4 regions of the Agathobaculum sp. LCP25S3_E8 genome follow, and region 1 is predicted to be linked to each of the others. Evidence: predicted binding sites of a transcription regulator. Region 1 holds the regulator's gene; each other region holds the start of a gene.
What was found. Region 1 encodes LexA, which represses DNA repair genes until DNA is damaged. Its sites were predicted from a motif close to CNAACANNTGTTNG; they were not measured.

Region 1 (4,538 bases):
CGGTAAATACGCTTTTCAGTCCGTCGCCCGCGGCAACCGCGACAAAGCCGAATTTCTTTTCCGCCGGAACAATGACACGCTCGGCCGGCGCATCCGCCGTGCCTTCGATGACCTTGGCGGTGTGCTGCTCACGCATATTCTCAATCTTAACGGTCAGCAGCGGGCCGAACTTGAGGCCCTCCTCGAGCGCCTTGTTGGGCTGGTCGGTGTGCACATGCACCTTGACGATATCGTCATCCTCAACCACCACCAGACTGTCGCCGATTTCACTGAGAATCGCGCGCAGACGACCGACGTTGCGCGCCTTGTCCTTGCGCGCGGCAATAAACTCAGTGCAGTAGGTGAAGGTGATATCCTCATCCGCAATCGCCCCAAAGTCTGCGGCTGCCTTGGTCGGCTCGACAGCGGTGCGCTCCTTGTGGATGCCGCGCAGCGCGTCCAGCATGCCCTCCAGAATGGTCAGGTAGCCGAAGCCGCCCGCGTCCACCACGCCCGCCTTTTCCAGCACGGGATTCTGATGCACGGTTTCCTCCAGCGCCTGCCGTCCGCAGGTGAGCACGGTTTCGAGCACTTGCTCAGCCGACAGGTCCGGCTCGGCCTGACAGGCTTCGACCGCCTGCTGCGCAGACACGCGCGATACGGTCAAAATCGTGCCTTCCGCCGGCTTCATGACCGCCTTATACGCAGTTTCCACACCCTCGCGCAGCGCCAGCGCCAGTTCACGACCGCCCGCCGCATCGGTTTCACGCAGTTTTTTCGCCACGCCACGGAACAGCAGCGACAAAATGACGCCCGAATTGCCGCGCGCGCCGCGCAGCAGCGCGGATGCCGTCGTGTCGACCGCTTTCGCCAGCGTTGGCTCGGTCAGCTTTTCCATCTCGGTCATCGCCGAGCCCATCGTCATGGACATATTGGTGCCCGTATCGCCGTCCGGCACAGGGAAAACGTTCAGTTCGTTAACCTGTTCCTTCTTTTCGGCAATGGCAAGCGCGCCCTCGATCACCATGGACTGGAACAGCGCGCCGTCTATTTTCTGATCTGCCATTTACTTAACTCTCCCCGAATTCTTTTTTGGCCGCGCGTCAGTCCGCACGGATACTCTCTACATAAATATCCACATTCTTTACATCCACGCCGGTCAAGCGCTCGACATGGTAACGCACCTCGCTGATGATCGAGCGGCACACAGTCGCAATGTTCACGCCGTGCTCGACCGCGATGTGCAGGTCGATATTGACGCCGCCGTCCGGCGCCTCCGATACCTTGACGCCGCGCGACTGGGTATCGCGTCCGAGCAGATGCGCCAGCCCGTCCGACATCGAGCGAATGGTCATGCCCTTCACGCCGAAGCACGAGGAAGCCGCATAGCCCGCAATTCCTGCCATCACCTCGTTTGTGATTTCAATATATCCAAGATCGGTCTTGATCGTCATAGAAAAAACCCTCCCTGCGATCGTTTGATGCTTTTTGAGATAAAACGTGTTGCACAGCGCCGAGCCGTCCGAATCGTTTCTGTCTATATGATATAACAAAACCGGTCCAAATACAAGCAAAGCGGTGATTTTTTTGCGGATGACCTGACAAAATTCCGAATAATTGACAGGAAAATGTACGCGATTTCTGTTTTTCGCAATTCTTTCCGTTTTTTCACAAACAAATGTTTGCTTTACTGCGCATTTTAGGGTATAATAGAAAAAAATACGAACGTATGTTCCGAAAGGCAACAGCAAGGAGTGCGTCCATATGAAAAAAATCTCCGCCAAACAGCAACGGATTTTGGATTATATCAGTGAATTTTCCCTTGAGCATGGCTATCCCCCCTCGGTGCGCGAAATCTGCGCGGAAATGAACCTGCGCTCACCCTCCACCGTGCACGCGCACCTGAAAAAATTGCAGGAGGCGGGCTACCTTGAGCCGAGCGAACACAAATCCCGCGCGCTGACCCCGGTCAGCGGCCCGTCCATGGTTACGCGCGTGCCCATTCTCGGCCGCGTCACCGCCGGTATGCCGATCCTTGCGGTCGAGGAGCACGTGGGCTACGTCCCGTTTGAGCCTGCGGCAAACGGTGGAGAATACTATGCCCTGCGCATCCGCGGCGATTCGATGATCGGCGTGGGCATCATGGACGACGATCTGGTTATCGTCCGACAGGACATTCAAGCCCGTAACGGCGATATCGTTATCGCCCTGTTGGAGGACGAAGCCACCTGTAAAACGCTCAATATCACGGCGGACGGCGTATGGCTGATGCCGGAGAACCCCGCCTATCCCCCCATTGACGGCACAGGCTGCCAGATTCTCGGCGTGGTCAAAGCGGTTTACCGCGAATACTAACATGCTCGATGGAAACACAGTTTCCGTTATATTCTACTTCGGCCGCCCCACGGGCGGCCGCGCGTCTATTTTCTAAGGAGGCTGCCATGCCCGCACTGGAGGACAGCATCCGCTTTGTCAAGGGCGTCGGCCCGAAAAAAGCGGCTTTGTTCGAAAAACTGCATATCCGCACGCTGCGTGACGCACTGGAAACCTATCCGCGCGATTATGAGGACCGTACGGCTATCACCCCCATTGCGGACATCACAGAGGACGGCAAGTATGCTGTCCGTGCGGTTGTCGGCACCGAGCCGAAAACCACCCACATCCGCAAGGGCATGACGCTGGTCAAATGCACCATCTTCGATGAATCCGGCTCACTGCCCGTCACCTATTTCAACAACCCCTATGCCGCGGCACTGCTGCGCGTCGGGCAGGAATATGTGTTTTACGGGCGCGTACAGGCAAACGGTCACACGCGCATGCTGGTCTCGCCGCAGTCGGAAAAAGTTTCACCCGACGCGGAACACCCCGGCCGCATCGTGCCGGTTTACCCGCTGACCGCAGGGCTGAGCCAGCGCGATATGGCGCGCGTGACCGAAGCGGCGCTGGATGCGGTGCCGGGCGACTGGCCCGACCCGCTGCCCGAAGTGCTGCGCGCACGGTACCAACTGCCGGATGCCACCGATGCGCTCGCCGCCATCCATCGACCGCAGTCGACGCAAGATGTAAGCGACGCGCGCCGCCGCATGGTGTTCGAGGAGTTATTTCTGCTTTGCTGCGGCTTACAGCAGCTCAAGGAGCGCCGCCGCGCCGACACAGGACTGATTTTTTCCGATGCCTCCCTTACAGACTTTTTTGCCGCGCTCCCCTTTTCGCCCACAGGGGCGCAGCGCCGCGCCATCGGGGAAATCGCATCGGACTGCGCTTCGGGCCGTCCGATGAACCGACTGGTGCAGGGCGATGTCGGTTCGGGCAAGACAATTGTCGCCGCGGCGCTGTGCGCGCTTGCCGCCAAAAGCGGCTATCAGGCCGCCTTTATGGCGCCGACTGAAATTCTCGCCGCGCAGCACGCAGAAACGCTGGCGCCACTTTTGGAAAAACTCAACATCTCCTGTACCCTGCTGACCGGTTCAATGAATGCCGCGCAGAAGCGCGCTGCCCTCGCCGCCATCGAGAGCGGCGCGGCGCAGGTTGTCATCGGTACGCACGCGCTCATCCAGCAGAGCGTCAACTTTCATCGGCTGGGTGCGGTCGTGGCCGACGAGCAGCACCGCTTCGGCGTAGCGCAGCGCGCCGCGCTGTCCGCCAAGGGACAGACGCCCCATGTGCTGGTCATGTCGGCAACGCCCATCCCGCGCACGCTTGCGCTCATTCTGTACGGTGACCTCGATGTGTCCGTGCTCGACGAAGTCCCTCCCGGCCGTCAGCCGGTCGAAACCTACGCCGTGGGCGAAAATATGCGCCGCCGCATCACCGCCTTCATTGACAAGCAGATTCGCGAGGGTGGGCAGGTATATGTGGTGTGTCCGCTGGTCGAAGAGGGCGAAATGAACCTCAAGAGCGCGGAGCAGCACGCAGTCGACCTGCAAAAAATGCTGCCGCACCGGCGCGTTGCCGTGCTGCACGGACGCATGAAAAGCGCGGAAAAAGAGCGCGTGATGCAGGCATTTGCCGCGAAAGAATACGATATTCTGGTCGCCACGACCGTCATTGAGGTCGGCGTGGACGTGCCGAACGCCAACCTGATGGTCGTTGAGGACGCCGACCGCTTCGGCTTGTCCCAGCTGCACCAGCTGCGCGGCCGCGTCGGACGCGGTACGCGGCAGTCCTACTGCATTTTCTTCGGTGCAGATAAAGGGCAAACCGCGCGCGAACGACTGAAAATCCTGTGCAAAACAAACGACGGCTTTGAGGTTGCGCGCGCCGACCTGTCGCAGCGCGGCCCGGGCGACTTTTTTGGCAGACGGCAGCACGGTCTGCCCGCGCTGCACATTGCCGACCCGATTGCCGACCTTGCGCTCATGCAGAGCGCGCGCGAGGAGGCCGAGCAGATTTTGCAGGCCGACCCAACGCTTGCAGGCTATCCTGAATTGCGCGCGCGTGTGCACCGCATGTTCGAGGAGCGGGACGACGAGGCATTTAACTAATGTCAATCGAACCGTGCAGGTTCGATTGAAGGGTCATGCCGTGCAACACATAGAAAAGAACCGCCTTCCGGCGGT
Region 2 (4,538 bases), on a different contig from region 1:
ATGTATTTGTGTTTGTCGGCGACGGCGAGGCGGACGAGGGCCAGATTTGGGAAGGCGCTCAGTTTGCGGTACATTATCAGCTGGACAATCTGGTTTGCTTTGTCGATGATAACAAGTATCAGCTCGACGGCGCATGCGAGAAGGTGATGAAGCATGCCAAGGGCATCGGCGCCAAGTTTGCTGCGTTCGGCTGGAACGTAGTCGAGTGCGAAGACGGCAACGATGTCGAGCAGATTTACGACGCGATTCAGAATGCTTACGCCACCAAGGGCGTGCCGACCTGCATTGTGCTGAATACGGTCAAGGGCAAGGGCGCTACCTTTGCCGACGGTACGGGCGCGCATTCTTCTCAGCCGTCCAAGGAGCAGTGGGACGAAGCCATTGCCTATGCTGAGAAGCAGCTCGCTGAGATCAAGGCACAGTAAGGGAGGGTACGAACATGAGCTTTACTTTGATTGGCAAACACGAAAAGGATTCTCGTGCAAACCGCGACGGTTATGTTACCGCGATGCTCGAGATGATGGAGAAGGACCCCACGGTCATGCATGTTGACTGTGACCTAGAAAACTGCATTAACACCGGAAAGCTGGCTAAGGCTTATCCGGAGCGCACCATTAATGCGGGCATTGCAGAAGCAAACGCTGTAGGCGTATCTGCCGGCCTGTGCGCAACGGGCAAGACCGTATTCGTGCACTCTTTCGGCTGCTTTGCTTCCCGCCGTGCATTTGATCAGGCGTTCATGTCTGCGGCTTATGCAAAGCTGCCGGTACATATCGTCGGCTCCGACCCCGGTGTATGTGCAGCATACAACGGCGGCACCCATATGCCGTTTGAGGACTGTGCGCTGTATCTGTCTATCCCGGATGCGGTTGTCGTCGATCCGGTTGACTATGCACAGATCAATTGCCTGACCAAGAAGCTGGCCGCTTCCGGCAAGTTCTCTTACATGCGCATGATTCGTAAAACCTTTACCACCGTTTATGCAGACGGCTCGGACTTCGAGATCGGCAAGGGCGTTACCCTGAAGGAAGGCAAAGATGTTGCTATCATCGCTTCCGGCATCATGGTAGACGAGGCGCTCAAGGCACAGGAGCAGCTGGCCGCTGAGGGTATTTCTGCGAAGGTAATCGACATGTTCACTTGGAAGCCGCTTGACGAGCAGCTCATCATCGACTCTGCCAAGGAGTGCGGTGCAATCGTAACCGCCGAGAACCATCAGGTCAAGTGCGGCCTTGGTTCTGCGATTGCCAATGTTGTTATCCAGAACTGCCCGGTTCCGATGGAGATGGTCGGCGTTGAGGATCGCTTCGGCCAGGTTGGCGCGGAGAGCTTCCTGCGTGAGGAGTACGGCCTGACCGCAGCACACATCGTTGAGGCTGCCAAGAAGGCAATTTCCCGCAAGTAATTCGAACAGAACGCAGGCGCGCTGCATTGGCAGCGCGCCTTTTCTGTTTGATGGGTTTGTCCATTCTGCCTCTATGCAGAAAGGGGATTTTGCGGTAAACTGATACTAATAAAATTTTGTGTGGAAAGCCAATGGAGGAAACAATATGGATTTAAAAGAGCGCGCTCTGAAGGCGCATGAGCAGTGGGGCGGCAAAATCGAGGTAATTGCACGCTGCGAGGTCAACAGCAAAGAGGATCTTTCGATTGCCTATACGCCGGGTGTTGCTGAGCCGTGTCTGAAAATTAAGGATGATCCGTCCCTCAGCTACACCTATACCCGCCGGCACAATCTGGTTGCCGTTATTACGGACGGTACGGCGGTGCTGGGCCTCGGTGACATCGGTCCGGAGGCCGGTATGCCGGTTATGGAGGGGAAGTGCGCGCTGTTCAAGGCGTTTGCGGACGTGGATGCGTTCCCGCTTTGCGTCAAGAGCAAGGATGTGGACGAGATTGTGCGCACGATCCAGCTGATTTCCGGCTCGTTCGGCGGCATCAATCTGGAGGACATCGCTGCGCCGCGCTGCTTTGAGATTGAGCGCAAGCTCAAGGAGGTCTGTGATATTCCGGTGTTCCACGATGACCAGCACGGCACCGCAGTCTGCTGCGGGGCGGCGCTCATTAACGCCTGCCGCCTGACCGGTCGCAAGGTAGAGGATATCAAGATGGTGGTCAATGGCTGCGGCGCGGCCGCGATTGCAGTGACCAAGTTCCTGATGTTCCTCGGGATTCGTGATGTGACTATGGTCGAGCGGTTCGGCATTGTCTGTGAGGGTGACGAGCGTTTGAATCCTGCGCAGGCCGAGATGGCAAAGGTCACCAACCGCAGCCACATGACCGGTACGCTGGCGGACGCCATGAAGGGGGCGGATGTGTTCTTCGGCATGTCGGCGCCTCAGGTGCTGACCAGCGAAATGGTTGCCACCATGGCGGCAAATCCAATGGTGTTTGCCATGGCAAATCCGGTGCCGGAAATCTGGCCGGAGGATGCGAAAAAGGGCGGCGCGGCGGTCGTCGGCACCGGCCGGTCGGATTATCCCAACCAGATTAACAACGTGCTTGCGTTCCCGGGAATTTTCCGTGGTGCGCTGGATGTGCGCGCAAGCGACATCAACGAGGAGATGAAGCTCGCCGCTGCCAAGGCAATCGCCTACTGCGTATCGGACGAGGAGCTGACACCGGAATATATCATGCCGATGGCGTTTGACAAAAAGGTCATCCGCGCGGTTGCGGATGCGGTTGCACAGGCGGCACGCGACTCGGGTGTAGCGCGCATTTAAGAGGCGGAACGGCGGGAAAAAAGGGCGTTGCGTGCCTGCGCACGTCAGTACTGTGCAATTTGCTGAAAAAGTTTTTTGCACAGGGCATTTCTGTGCAAAAATGCGTTTGACTTTTAGGATATAGTTGAGTACAATAAGGATAGTAACGGCGCATGCAGAAGCATGCGGTATGAGATGAAAATGGAGGGAATAACACATGTTAGATCCGAAGAAAGTAAAGCTGGGCATCTGCCCGATTGGCTGGTCCAATGACGATATGTGGGATCTGGGCGATGAGAATACGTTCCAGCAGTGCATTTCCGAGATGAAGCTCGCGGGCTTCGACGGCTGCGAAGTCGGCCATAAGTATCCGGAGGATAAGGAAGTTCTCAAGCACATGCTCGACGTGCGCAACATGACCATCGCGTCCAAGTGGTTCTCCTCTTTCTTGGTTGACAAGCCGTACGAAGAGGTTGAGGCCGAGTTCATCAAGGAACTGGATTACCTCTCCTATGTCGGTGCAACCGCCATCAACGTATCCGAGCAGTCCGGCTCCATTCAGGGCAAGCTGGATACCGCTATCCTCGACATGGAAAACAAGCGCGTGCTGACCGACGAAGAGTGGACCCGTTTCACCGAGGGTCTGAACAAGCTGGGCAAGCTGTCCATGGAGAAGTACGGCATCCGCACCTGCTTCCATCATCACATGGGCACTGTTTGCCAGACGGTGGAGGAGACCACCCGCCTGATGGAGAACACCGATCCCAAGTATGTATTCCTGTGCTTTGACACCGGTCACTTCACCTTCGCAGGCGAGGACCCGGTCAAGATGCTCGAGAAGTTTGCAGACCGCGTCGGTCACGTTCATCTGAAGAACATGCGCATGCCGATGGTGGAAAAGGCTCGTGCAGAGCACTGGTCCTTCCTCGATGCGGTTCGCGCCGGCGCGTTCACTGTTCCGGGCGATCCGGACGGCTGCGTTGAGTTCGACAAGGTATTCGACCTGCTTGACAAGGCTGGTTACACCGGCTGGATCATGGTTGAGGCTGAGCAGGACCCGGCTAAGGCTAATCCGTACGAGTATGCCAAGATGGGCCGCGAGTACATCACCGCGCACACCGGTCTGGGCGGCGAAGTCGTTCTCAAGAAGTAAAAGCGATACATAAACAGAAAAATCCCGCTCTGTTTGGAGCGGGATTTTTTTACATCGGAAAGGATACGGACAGAGGAAGGGTGCAAACTTGTACAATGCGTGGTGCAGTTGTGCATAAATTGTAAAATCCATAGCGAAACCCTTTGCAAAAAAGGCGTTTATAGGGTAGAATAGAAAACGGGAAAATGAAGCAAGGAGTGTGGAGCATGGAAACACAGAGATATAAGCGAGTTCTCATAAAAATCAGCGGCGAAGCGCTGGCTGGTGATAAGCATTTCGGCCTGAATTTTGACGTGATTGGTCCGGTATGTGATGTGATAAAAAAATGCAACGAACAGGGCTGCGAGATCGGCATAGTAGTCGGCGGCGGTAACTTCTGGCGCGGCGTCAAGGATGGCGGCGGTAAGATGGAGCGTACCCGCGCAGACCATATGGGCATGCTGGCGACGACTATCAATGCGCTGGCGCTGGCTGATGCGCTGGAGCAGCGCGGCGTGCCGGTACGTGTGCAGACTGCAATCGAGATGAACCGTATTGCCGAGCCGTACATCCGGCAGCGTGCAACGCGCCATCTGGAAAAGGGCCGCGTGGTCATCTTCGGGTGTGGCACGGGTAATCCCTTCTTCTCGACCGATACTGCGGCGGTGCTGCGTGCGGCGGAAATAGGCGCGGAGGTCATTCTG
Region 3 (4,538 bases), on a different contig from region 1:
TCGTCGACGTTGAGCGGATAGATTTCAATGCCGATAACGCGGAAGTACTTGCGCGCGAGCTTGACCGCTTCGCCGATGTATTCCACCGGCGACATCGTGCGGCTCTCGCCGGTCAGCAGCAGGATTTCCTGCAGGCCGGTTGCGGCGATAGCCTGAAGCTCCTGCTCGACTTCATCCATGTCGAGCTTGGCGCGGCGGATTTTGTTGTGGCAGTTGAAGCCGCAGTAGATACAGTAGTTTTCGCAATAGTTGGCGATGTACAGCGGAGTGAACATCTGCACCGAGTTGCCGAAATGCTTGCGCGTCTCCATCTGTGCGCGCTGCGCCATCTGTTCAAGGAAGGGCGCGGCAGCAGGGGAGAGCAGCGCGGCGAAGTCCTCGGGCTGGAGCACATCGCGGTTTAAAGCGCGCTGTACGTCGGCGGCGGTGTAACGCTCTGCATCGTAGGCGTTCATGCGGGCGATAACCTCGTCCTGGATTTCCGAGCCGATGTTGTCCATGCCCGGCTGGTAGGCCATGTGGTCGGTTTCGGCGGTGATATATTTTGCGGAGATGGCCTCGGTTTTGGTTTGTTGCATCATCATTATCCTTTCCTGTTTTGTGCTGCCTTTCAGACAGCGGGAGGCATGCCGCTGCGCGCGGCGGGCGCACAAAAAGGAGACAACCTGCGGTTTTCCCCTTCTTGTGAATCAACCCTTTTCCCTTGAGGGCGCGCTGCGCGCGCAGAGCAGGGTTCCGGTTTGCGCTTGCCGCCCGGTTTGCTGGTTAGAACAGCAAGGGCGGCTGCCGCCCCGGGGGCGTCAGTCGCGCAAAAAACCGGTCAGCGGGGAGGATGCCGAGGCGCTCTCGCGCACGCGGCCGAGTCCTGCCAGATACGCCGTGCGTCCGGCCTCAATTGCCTTTTTGAATGCTTCTGCCATCGCCGGAATATCGCCCGCCGTGGCGATTGCGGTATTGGCCATCACAGCCGCCGCGCCCATTTCCATCGCTTCGCACGCCTGCGAGGGACGGCCGATGCCGGCGTCTACGATAATCGGCAAGTCGATTTCGTCAATCAGGATTTGGATGAACTCGCGTGTAGCAAGTCCCTTGTTGGTACCAATGGGTGCGCCGAGCGGCATCACACAGGCCGCGCCCGCGCTGACCAAGTCGCGCGCAACGTTTAGGTCGGGATACATGTACGGCATGACGACAAAACCCTCTTTTGCGAGGATTTCGGTTGCACGGATGGTTTCCTGATTGTCCGGCAGCAGGTATTTGCTGTCGCGCATGATTTCGATTTTGACAAAGTCGCCGCAGCCGACTTCGCGCGAGAGACGTGCGATACGCACCGCTTCGTCCGCGTTGCGCGCCCCCGAGGTATTGGGCAGCAGAGTAACGCCCTTCGGGATATAGTCAAGGATGTTCGCTGTGCCACCTTCGTTGGCGCGGCGCAGCGCGAGCGTGATAATCTGTGCGCCTGCATTGTGTACGGCGGCGTTGATTAAATCGAGCGAATATTTGCCTGAGCCTAGAATAAAGCGGGAGGTGAATTCGTGTCCGCCCAGAATCAGCTTATCTTCCATTGTTTTTTCTCTCCTTCTTATCATATCTTATGCTCATGGTTCGGTATATCCAAGCAGCAGTCGCAGCACCATAGTCGCTTGCTGCGCAGCGCAGACGGCGACACGCGGCGCCATCAGGCCAATACCGTTCGCAATGTCACTTGTTCCGTCGCCGCAGACGTAAAGCCGACCGAAGCGGCGCTCGGTGTGCATCAGGTTGGCTGAACCGCAGCCCGCCATGCCGCTGCCCGAAACAATAGGCGTGTCCGGCAAACGCTCCAGCAGTGTTTCAATCAGCATGGCCTTCTGGTCCGCGCGGTCGAACGCTTCGCAGACCACATCGCAGTCTGCAAACAGGGGCGCGGCATTGGCCGGAATGACGCGCTCGGTGTGCGGTTCGTATTGCAGATAGGGGTTGATGGCTTCCAGTTGTTCGAGCAGCGCCAGCGTTTTGGGAATACCGATGTCCTTCATCGTGTAGTGCTGCCGGTTGAGGTTGCTGATTTCCACCGTGTCGAAATCCACCAGCACCAGCCGTCCTACCCCCAGCCGCGCCAGATGCACGGCGATGTTGGAGCCAAGTCCGCCCAGTCCCGCGATGCCGACCGTAGCATGGTCGAGCTTTTGCTGGATGTCCGCGCCGTGCCGCTCGACGAGCGCGGCGTGCAGTTCTTCTTTGGTCAAATGCATGATTTCAGCCTCCGCCGACAAACTGTACAATTTCAATTGTATCGTCCTCGTGCAGTTCCTCTTGTGCAAAGCGTGCGCGCGGCACAATTTGTCCATTGCGCTCGACCGCGACGCGCTGCGGGTCGTGTCCGCGCTGCTCCAGAAGAGACAGCACAGTCATACCTGGGGAACAGGTGCATACTTCGCCGTTTATCTTCATAAAATCCCTTCTTTCAGGCAATAAAAATACCCCGGTTCCACCATGCGGTAAAACCGGGGCATTGAGTTTTTGCGATGCGACAGCTTCCCTACGATGGTGCTAACCAACAGGTTCAAAAGGTTAGGCTCTCGCCCTCTCAGCCGCTCATCACGGCACCCTTGCTTGCAAATCCAGTATAGACCAGTGAAAAGTGGTTGTCAAGGCGCAAATTCTCTGCTACAATAAAAGAAAACAAATGTTCGATGGGAGGGGATGCCGTGGAGCGCACGATTTTGCACTGTGACTGCAATTCGTTTTACGCATCGGTCGAGACGCTGCTTGACCCGACGCTGGCGGAAGGACCGAGTGCGGTCTGCGGCGACCCGGAGAGCCGCCACGGTATCATCCTTGCCAAAAACGAAAAGGCCAAGGCATTCGGTGTGCAGACGGCGGAAACCATCTGGCAGGCAAAACGCAAATGTCCTGATTTGCGGTTGGTACCACCGCACCGCGAGGAATACGTCAAGTATTCGCGCCGCTGCAACGAGCTGTACCTGCAATATACCGATTTGGTCGACCCATTCGGCATTGATGAATCCTTTCTCGACGTGACCGGCTCGATGCACCTGTTCGGTACGGGTGAGCAGATTGCGGATGAACTGCGCCGCCGTATGCGAGAGGAAATTGGGCTGACGATTTCGGTCGGCGTGTCATTCAACCGCGCGTTCGCCAAGCTGGGCAGCGACTACAAAAAGCCGGACGCAACGACCGTCTTTTCGCGCGAGAACTTCCGGGAGCGCGTCTGGCCGCTGCCGGTCAATACGCTGCTGTATGTTGGCAGGCGTGCCGCGGCGCGGCTCGACGGACTGGGTGTGCATACGATTGGCGACTTAGCCGCGTGTGAGCCTGCATTTGTGCACGGCATTTTCGGCAAGCAGGGGGATATGCTGCTGCGCTATGCCCGCGGTGAGGACGATGAGCCGGTGCGTTCGTTTTATGCCGAGCGTGAGGTCAAGAGCGTGGGAAACGGCATGACCTTTGCGCACAATCTTCTGGGCGAAGAGGCGTGCCGCATGGGATTGACCGTGCTGTGTGATAACGTCGGCCGCCGCCTGCGGGCGCGCGGGATGGTGTGCCAGACCGTGCAGATTGGCATCCGCGACCCGGAGTTTCACAACCGTTCACGGCAGATGACGCTGGCGCAGCCGACCAACTCCACCCGCGTGCTGTTCGAGACATCGCTTGCGCTGCTGCGCGCGCATTGGCCGATGGACAAGCCGGTGCGGCTGCTGTCGGTTACGGCGGCCAACCTGCTGTCGGAGAATCAGGCTTGTGAACAGCTTTCCCTGTTTGACAGTCCGCAGCAGACACAGACGCGGCAAAAGCAGCGTGAGCTGGATAAGACCGTGGACGCATTGCGGCAGCGGTTTGGAAACCACTCGGTCATTTTTGCAAATTCTGTTTATAAACCAAAAGAAAATAAGAAAAAAGATGAAAAAGAGCCATGAAAAAATCATGGCTCTTTTTTTGTCCATGCCTGACGCAGCAGTGCTGCGGCCTGGTCGATTTGCGTCTCAGTCATACCGGCGTAACCGAGCACCAGCGTCGCCTTGGGCGGTTGAACCGGCGGCGTGTAATAAGCGGACAGGCCGTACACTCGTACACCGACGGCCGCAGCCCGTTCCATCAGCTCACGTTCCAGCATGCCGTTTCGCATATGCAGCAGCAGGTGCAGGCCTGCTTCCGAGCGGGACACCTCATGCGGGAGGTCGGCCAGTTCCCGTGCAAGCGCCGCCAGAAGCGCATCGCGCCGCGCCTGATATACCTTGCGGCTACGGCTGATGTGCCGCTCAAAGGCGCCGGTGCGCAGAAAGGCTGCAAGTGTGTGCTGCTCGAAACTCGGTACGGTCGAGGAGTAGAGCGAGAACCGCTCACGGTAGCGCGCCATCAGCGCGTCCGGCAGCACCAGATAGCCGATACGCAGGCCGGGTGCAAGGCTTTTGGCAAAGGTGTTGACGTAGACCACCCGTCCTGCACGGTCAAGCTCGCCCAGAGCGGGGATGGGACGCGAGGCATAGCGGAATTCGCTGTCGTAGTCGTCCTCAATGATATAGCGGTCGGGCGCA
Region 4 (4,538 bases), on a different contig from region 1:
TCTCTACGGTGGGCCGCAGCCCGCCCGTAGACTCTATTATACCCGTTTCCCCTGCCGGAAACAATACGCCATCCACAGTGATGGATAGATTTTACGTCCGATTTTCCGCTTCCAAGCATTTTGCCAAGAAAACTTTGCAAATCTTCTTGACAAGTTTACTTGGCGTGTTATACTGAATATGCAAAGAACACTTGGTATATTATTGGATAGAGACAGTGAGGTGTTCCCTATGAATAAAGAGGAAATTCTGGCAAAAAGCCGCAGAGAAAATCTGGATGAAGGCAAAAAGAATGCAGAAAATCAGGGCAGACAAATCGGCATCATCTCATTCATCACCGTTCTGATTTTTCTCTTCATTTTCAACATGTGTACCAATCGGTCAAACGACGCGCTGGCCGCAGTCTTTTGGGCATATGTTGCAGCCGAAGCCTATCCCCGCTATCGGTTCAGCAAAGATAAATCTCTATTGGTGACCTCCATTGCAGGCGGTTTTCTCTCCATTACCAACCTTATCACCTATGTAATGCGCGTGGTGGGATGAGCGATGAACGAAAAACTGATTCTGCGCAACCGTCTGAAAGAAGCGCGCGGTGAGAAAAATTTATCGCAGGCACAGCTGGCCGAGCTGGTCGGTGTATCACGCAACACGATTAGTTCCATCGAGACCGGACAATTCAACCCAACCGCCAAGCTCGCGCTCATTCTGTGCATCGCACTGGACAAAAAATTCGAAGATTTATTTTACTTCGAGTGAGCAATCCAAACAGGCCGGCCGCTTTCCGCGGTCGGCCTGTTTCATCATAGCAAATGCAGGTCCATCACCTGCTCCACCGGCACGATCGTGCCGTCTTCCAGCACGATCTGCTTTTCAAAATCGCGTATTTTACAAACGCGGCCGCGTACGGTCACATACGCTCCGCCCTCCTTTTTATGGTCCGGCACGAAATAGGTAATCTCCGCTGCCGGTTGTGTGCCGATCTGCGCGCGCAGCTGACCGATGCGTGCGTCCAGTTCAGCGATCACGCCTTCGTCAAGCGCTGCACGCGGCTGGGTCAACCGCGCGGTTTCCGCGACTGCATCCACATGACCGGTCAATGCAGCAAAAGGGGCAAACTGCGCCGCACGATTTTCCCGCGGCATAGGCGGATGCCGCAACGATGTGTGATGCGGCAAATACAGCAGCTCCGCATATCGCTCCACTTCGTTTTTTCTCATGCCTTATGTCCTCCGATCTGGTCGTTGCGCGCCCGCGTGGTCGCTGTATCCTGCAAATCCATGCCTTTCAGAATCGCATTTTTGCCAAATTTACGCTTGATGGAAAGAATCGCTTGCTGCATCTGCTGTTCTCGCGCCAGTATAGCAGCCTGCTCCCGTTCCTGCTGCTGCCGCGCCGCATAATCAGTAAATAAATCAATCTGCTCATATTCCGGCACTCGCTCCAATGTGGCCTCGTCCCGCAGGTGATTGGCCGACAGCGATAACCGCCGCACAAGCAGTTCGCGCCGCACAATACGATCATAGAGTCCACTTACCGCATCGGTCAACAGCTTAGCGGATGCGGTGTGCTGTTCCAAATTTGTCGTACCATGCGCATGCTTTGGTATTGTACGGCCATAATGGTCGGTCACAACAGCACCCTGATACTGCGCACGCCGCGCTGGATCGGTTAGACTAACACGGTCATATCCCACCGTCAGCACAATCTGGTCGGTTGTCAAATGCTTTTCCACCAATTCAAGTGCAAGCAAATCAACCATTTCGCGCACCACCAAACGCGCATCGGCAAAGGAATACGGTTCTTGCAGCACCTGCCCGGAGGCAATACTTTTTTGCGCCGGACGATAGGACTTAATCTCCTCCATCGTGCATGACTCAAATCCCCATGCATGGTCAATCAGCAGCTCTGCATTCACACCGAACAGACGATACAGCAATTCTTCGTTGTAGTAATCCTGCGGTGCTCCTATGGAACAGCGCGCAATATCACCCATGGTGCGCAGCCCGTGCTGCTCCAGTTTGCGTGCGTAGCCGTGCCCCACCCGCCAGAAGTCGGTCAGCGGCCGATGTGTCCACAACTGCTGCCGATAGGACATCTCGTCGAGCTGCGCGATGCGGATACCATCCGCATCCGGTGTGATATGCTTCGCCACAATATCCATCGCAACCTTGGCCAGATACAGATTGGTGCCGATACCTGCCGCTGCCGTGATGCCGGTTGTGTGCAGGATATCCCGCACGATATGGGCGGCCAGTTCGCGCGCGGTCAGGCCATAGTGCGGCAGATAGGCAGTCGCATCGATAAACACCTCGTCAATCGAATACACATGGATATCCTCCGGCGCAATATATTTGAGATAGATCTCATAAATTCTTGTGCTCCACGCAAGATAATGCGCCATTTGTGGCGGCGCAGTCAGATAATCCACCGCAAGGGACGGATTTTTCCGCAGCGTGCTGTCATCACAGGATTTGCCGGTTAGGCGATGCCCCGGTGCCTGATACCGGCGCATTTGGTTTACCTGCCTGAGCCGCTCGTTCACCTCAAACAAGCGCGCCCGTCCTGGGATTCCATAGGCCTTGAGCGAGGGTGACACCGCAAGGCAGATGGTCTTTTCCGTGCGGTTGGGGTCTGCCACCACCAGATTGGTGGTGAGCGGATCCAGCCCGCGCTCCACACACTCTACCGAAGCATAGAAGGACTTCAGATCGATTGCAAAGTAGATGCGCGTCTGCGCTGCACTTGCCGACACCATTTCTCTCTCCCTTCCAGCTATACTTACATTGGTTACCCTCATTATAACATGCTCTTGCCCCAAAATCAAACATTTGTTCGATTTTTATCCTACATCATTCTTCCATATTCCTATACTATGTCGTTCTTTCTGTTTACAGCATCTATTTTGCCGCTTGTTTTCAGTTTTTCCATTCGATCAAATGTCATACATGAAACAAAAAAGCCTGAGGGATGCTCCCTCAGGCTTTTTTATGCGTTTATTCAAGTATCCAGCTCACAGCAATACAGCGTATTGGTATCGGTGTCATAAATCCCCACGGTGAAATTGAAAGACGCCCGGTTCAGAATATCCGTACCGGTTGCCTTTCCCTGCTCCACCTGCCGATCGATCAAACGATAATATCCATTTGCAATCTCAGGCACTAAGACCTTGCCGTCTTCATCCGTCAAAAACGGGCCGACACTGCTTGTCTCATCAGACACCCCATATACCAACGTCTGAACGGTTTTGTCCAGCGGAAATGGTTTCCATGCGTTGTCTGCTTTGATCTGTTTTATCATCTCGTTACCGTCAAAATGCAGCACAACACAGAACGTGCCGTCGCCGTTGCCGCTATGCGTGTCCATACTGGACATTGTGCTGCCGGTAGAAGCATCCACCCCAAGCGCTTCCGAAACCATGTCCTGTGGGTTCTTCGAACCACAGGCGGCCAATGAAAAGACGAAAACGAGAACAATCCCTATCCAACCTAACTTTTTCACCGCAAGCACCTCCGCTTATCATGTAGGAAAACCTACTTAGAGCTTGGCCAACTCCTGTGCAATCAGCTTGTTGATGATCTGCGGGTTGCCCTGCCCCTTGGAAGCCTTCATGCACTGGCTCACAAGGAAACCGGTGACATTCTTGCCTGCCTTGAAGTCCGCGACTGCCTTTTCGTTCTTTGCAATCACGTCCTGCACGATGGCAAGGATTGCACCCTCGTCGGACACCTGCTTGAGGCCCATGCGCTCTACAATCGCCTCAACCGTTTCTTCAGTCTCGAACATGCTAGGCAGAACCTTCTTGCCAGCCGCACCCGAAATCGTGCCCGCTTCAATGAGTTTGACCAAATCGACCAGCTTGTCTGCGGTCAGCTTGGTGTCCGGCAATTCCACGCCCTTGTCGTTGAGATACTTGGAGATATCGGACAGAATCCAGTTTGCCGCCGCCTTGGGCTTGACCTGTTTTGCCGCCGCGTCGAGCAGCTCCGCCTTGGCAAAGCTGTCCGAAATCAGACGCGCCTCCATCGCGGTCATGCCGTATTCGTTCAGATAGCGCTCATAACGCGAAATCGGCAGCTCAGGGATTTCGCTCTCGATCTGCTGCATCCACTCATCCGAAATTTCCACCGCAATCAGGTCCGGATCGGGGAAATAACGGTAGTCCTGCGCATCCTCCTTGGTGCGCATGACTGTGTTCTTGAGCTTCACATCATCCCAGCGACGGGTCTCCTGCTGAATTTCGCCGCCGTTCTCGACCACTTCGATCTGGCGGGCAATTTCATAGTCAATCGCACGAACCGCGCCCGAAAACGTGTTGATATTCTTCATCTCCACGCGCGTGCCCAGCTCCTCCGAGCCTTCCGGACGGATGGAGACGTTCACGTCGCAGCGGATCGAGCCTTCCTCCATCTTGCAGTCGCAGATATCGAGGTAGGACAGCGTATTTTTAATCATTTCAAGGAATTCCTTCGCTTCCGCCGAGGAATGCAGATCAGGCTTGGTGACCATCTCAATCAGCGGCACACCACAACGGTTGAAGTCC

Region 2: iolE (myo-inosose-2 dehydratase) is a predicted target of LexA. The motif match lies at 2,819-2,832, and genes of this name have one in related genera.
Region 3: dinB (DNA polymerase IV) is a predicted target of LexA. The motif match lies at 2,662-2,675, and genes of this name have one in related genera.
Region 4: ACTQ34_RS05920 (Y-family DNA polymerase) is a predicted target of LexA. The motif match lies at 2,820-2,833, and genes of this name have one in related genera.

What each region holds. Positions count from the first base shown of each region.
Region 1 covers NZ_JBQKJR010000003.1:105,529-110,066, forward strand. Annotated here, with positions in the region: gene ACTQ34_RS02520 (DAK2 domain-containing protein) at 1-1,045, opposite strand, end outside; gene ACTQ34_RS02525 (Asp23/Gls24 family envelope stress response protein) at 1,083-1,433, opposite strand; gene lexA (transcriptional repressor LexA) at 1,744-2,334, shown strand; gene recG (ATP-dependent DNA helicase RecG) at 2,343-4,463, shown strand.
Region 2 covers NZ_JBQKJR010000007.1:18,666-23,203, reverse strand. Annotated here, with positions in the region: gene ACTQ34_RS04300 (transketolase) at 1-425, shown strand, start outside; gene ACTQ34_RS04295 (transketolase family protein) at 440-1,405, shown strand; gene ACTQ34_RS04290 (NAD(P)-dependent malic enzyme) at 1,551-2,723, shown strand; gene iolE (myo-inosose-2 dehydratase) at 2,920-3,855, shown strand; gene pyrH (UMP kinase) at 4,062-4,538, shown strand, end outside.
Region 3 covers NZ_JBQKJR010000001.1:21,296-25,833, reverse strand. Annotated here, with positions in the region: gene thiH (2-iminoacetate synthase ThiH) at 1-578, opposite strand, end outside; gene ACTQ34_RS00160 (thiazole synthase) at 801-1,565, opposite strand; gene thiF (sulfur carrier protein ThiS adenylyltransferase ThiF) at 1,599-2,234, opposite strand; gene thiS (sulfur carrier protein ThiS) at 2,239-2,433, opposite strand; TPP riboswitch at 2,501-2,603, opposite strand; gene dinB (DNA polymerase IV) at 2,691-3,920, shown strand; gene pdxR (MocR-like pyridoxine biosynthesis transcription factor PdxR) at 3,926-4,538, opposite strand, start outside.
Region 4 covers NZ_JBQKJR010000011.1:4,441-8,978, forward strand. Annotated here, with positions in the region: gene ACTQ34_RS05905 (DUF6442 family protein) at 230-541, shown strand; gene ACTQ34_RS05910 (helix-turn-helix transcriptional regulator) at 545-754, shown strand; gene ACTQ34_RS05915 (hypothetical protein) at 799-1,215, opposite strand; gene ACTQ34_RS05920 (Y-family DNA polymerase) at 1,212-2,753, opposite strand; gene ACTQ34_RS05925 (hypothetical protein) at 2,996-3,496, opposite strand; gene gatB (Asp-tRNA(Asn)/Glu-tRNA(Gln) amidotransferase subunit GatB) at 3,533-4,538, opposite strand, start outside.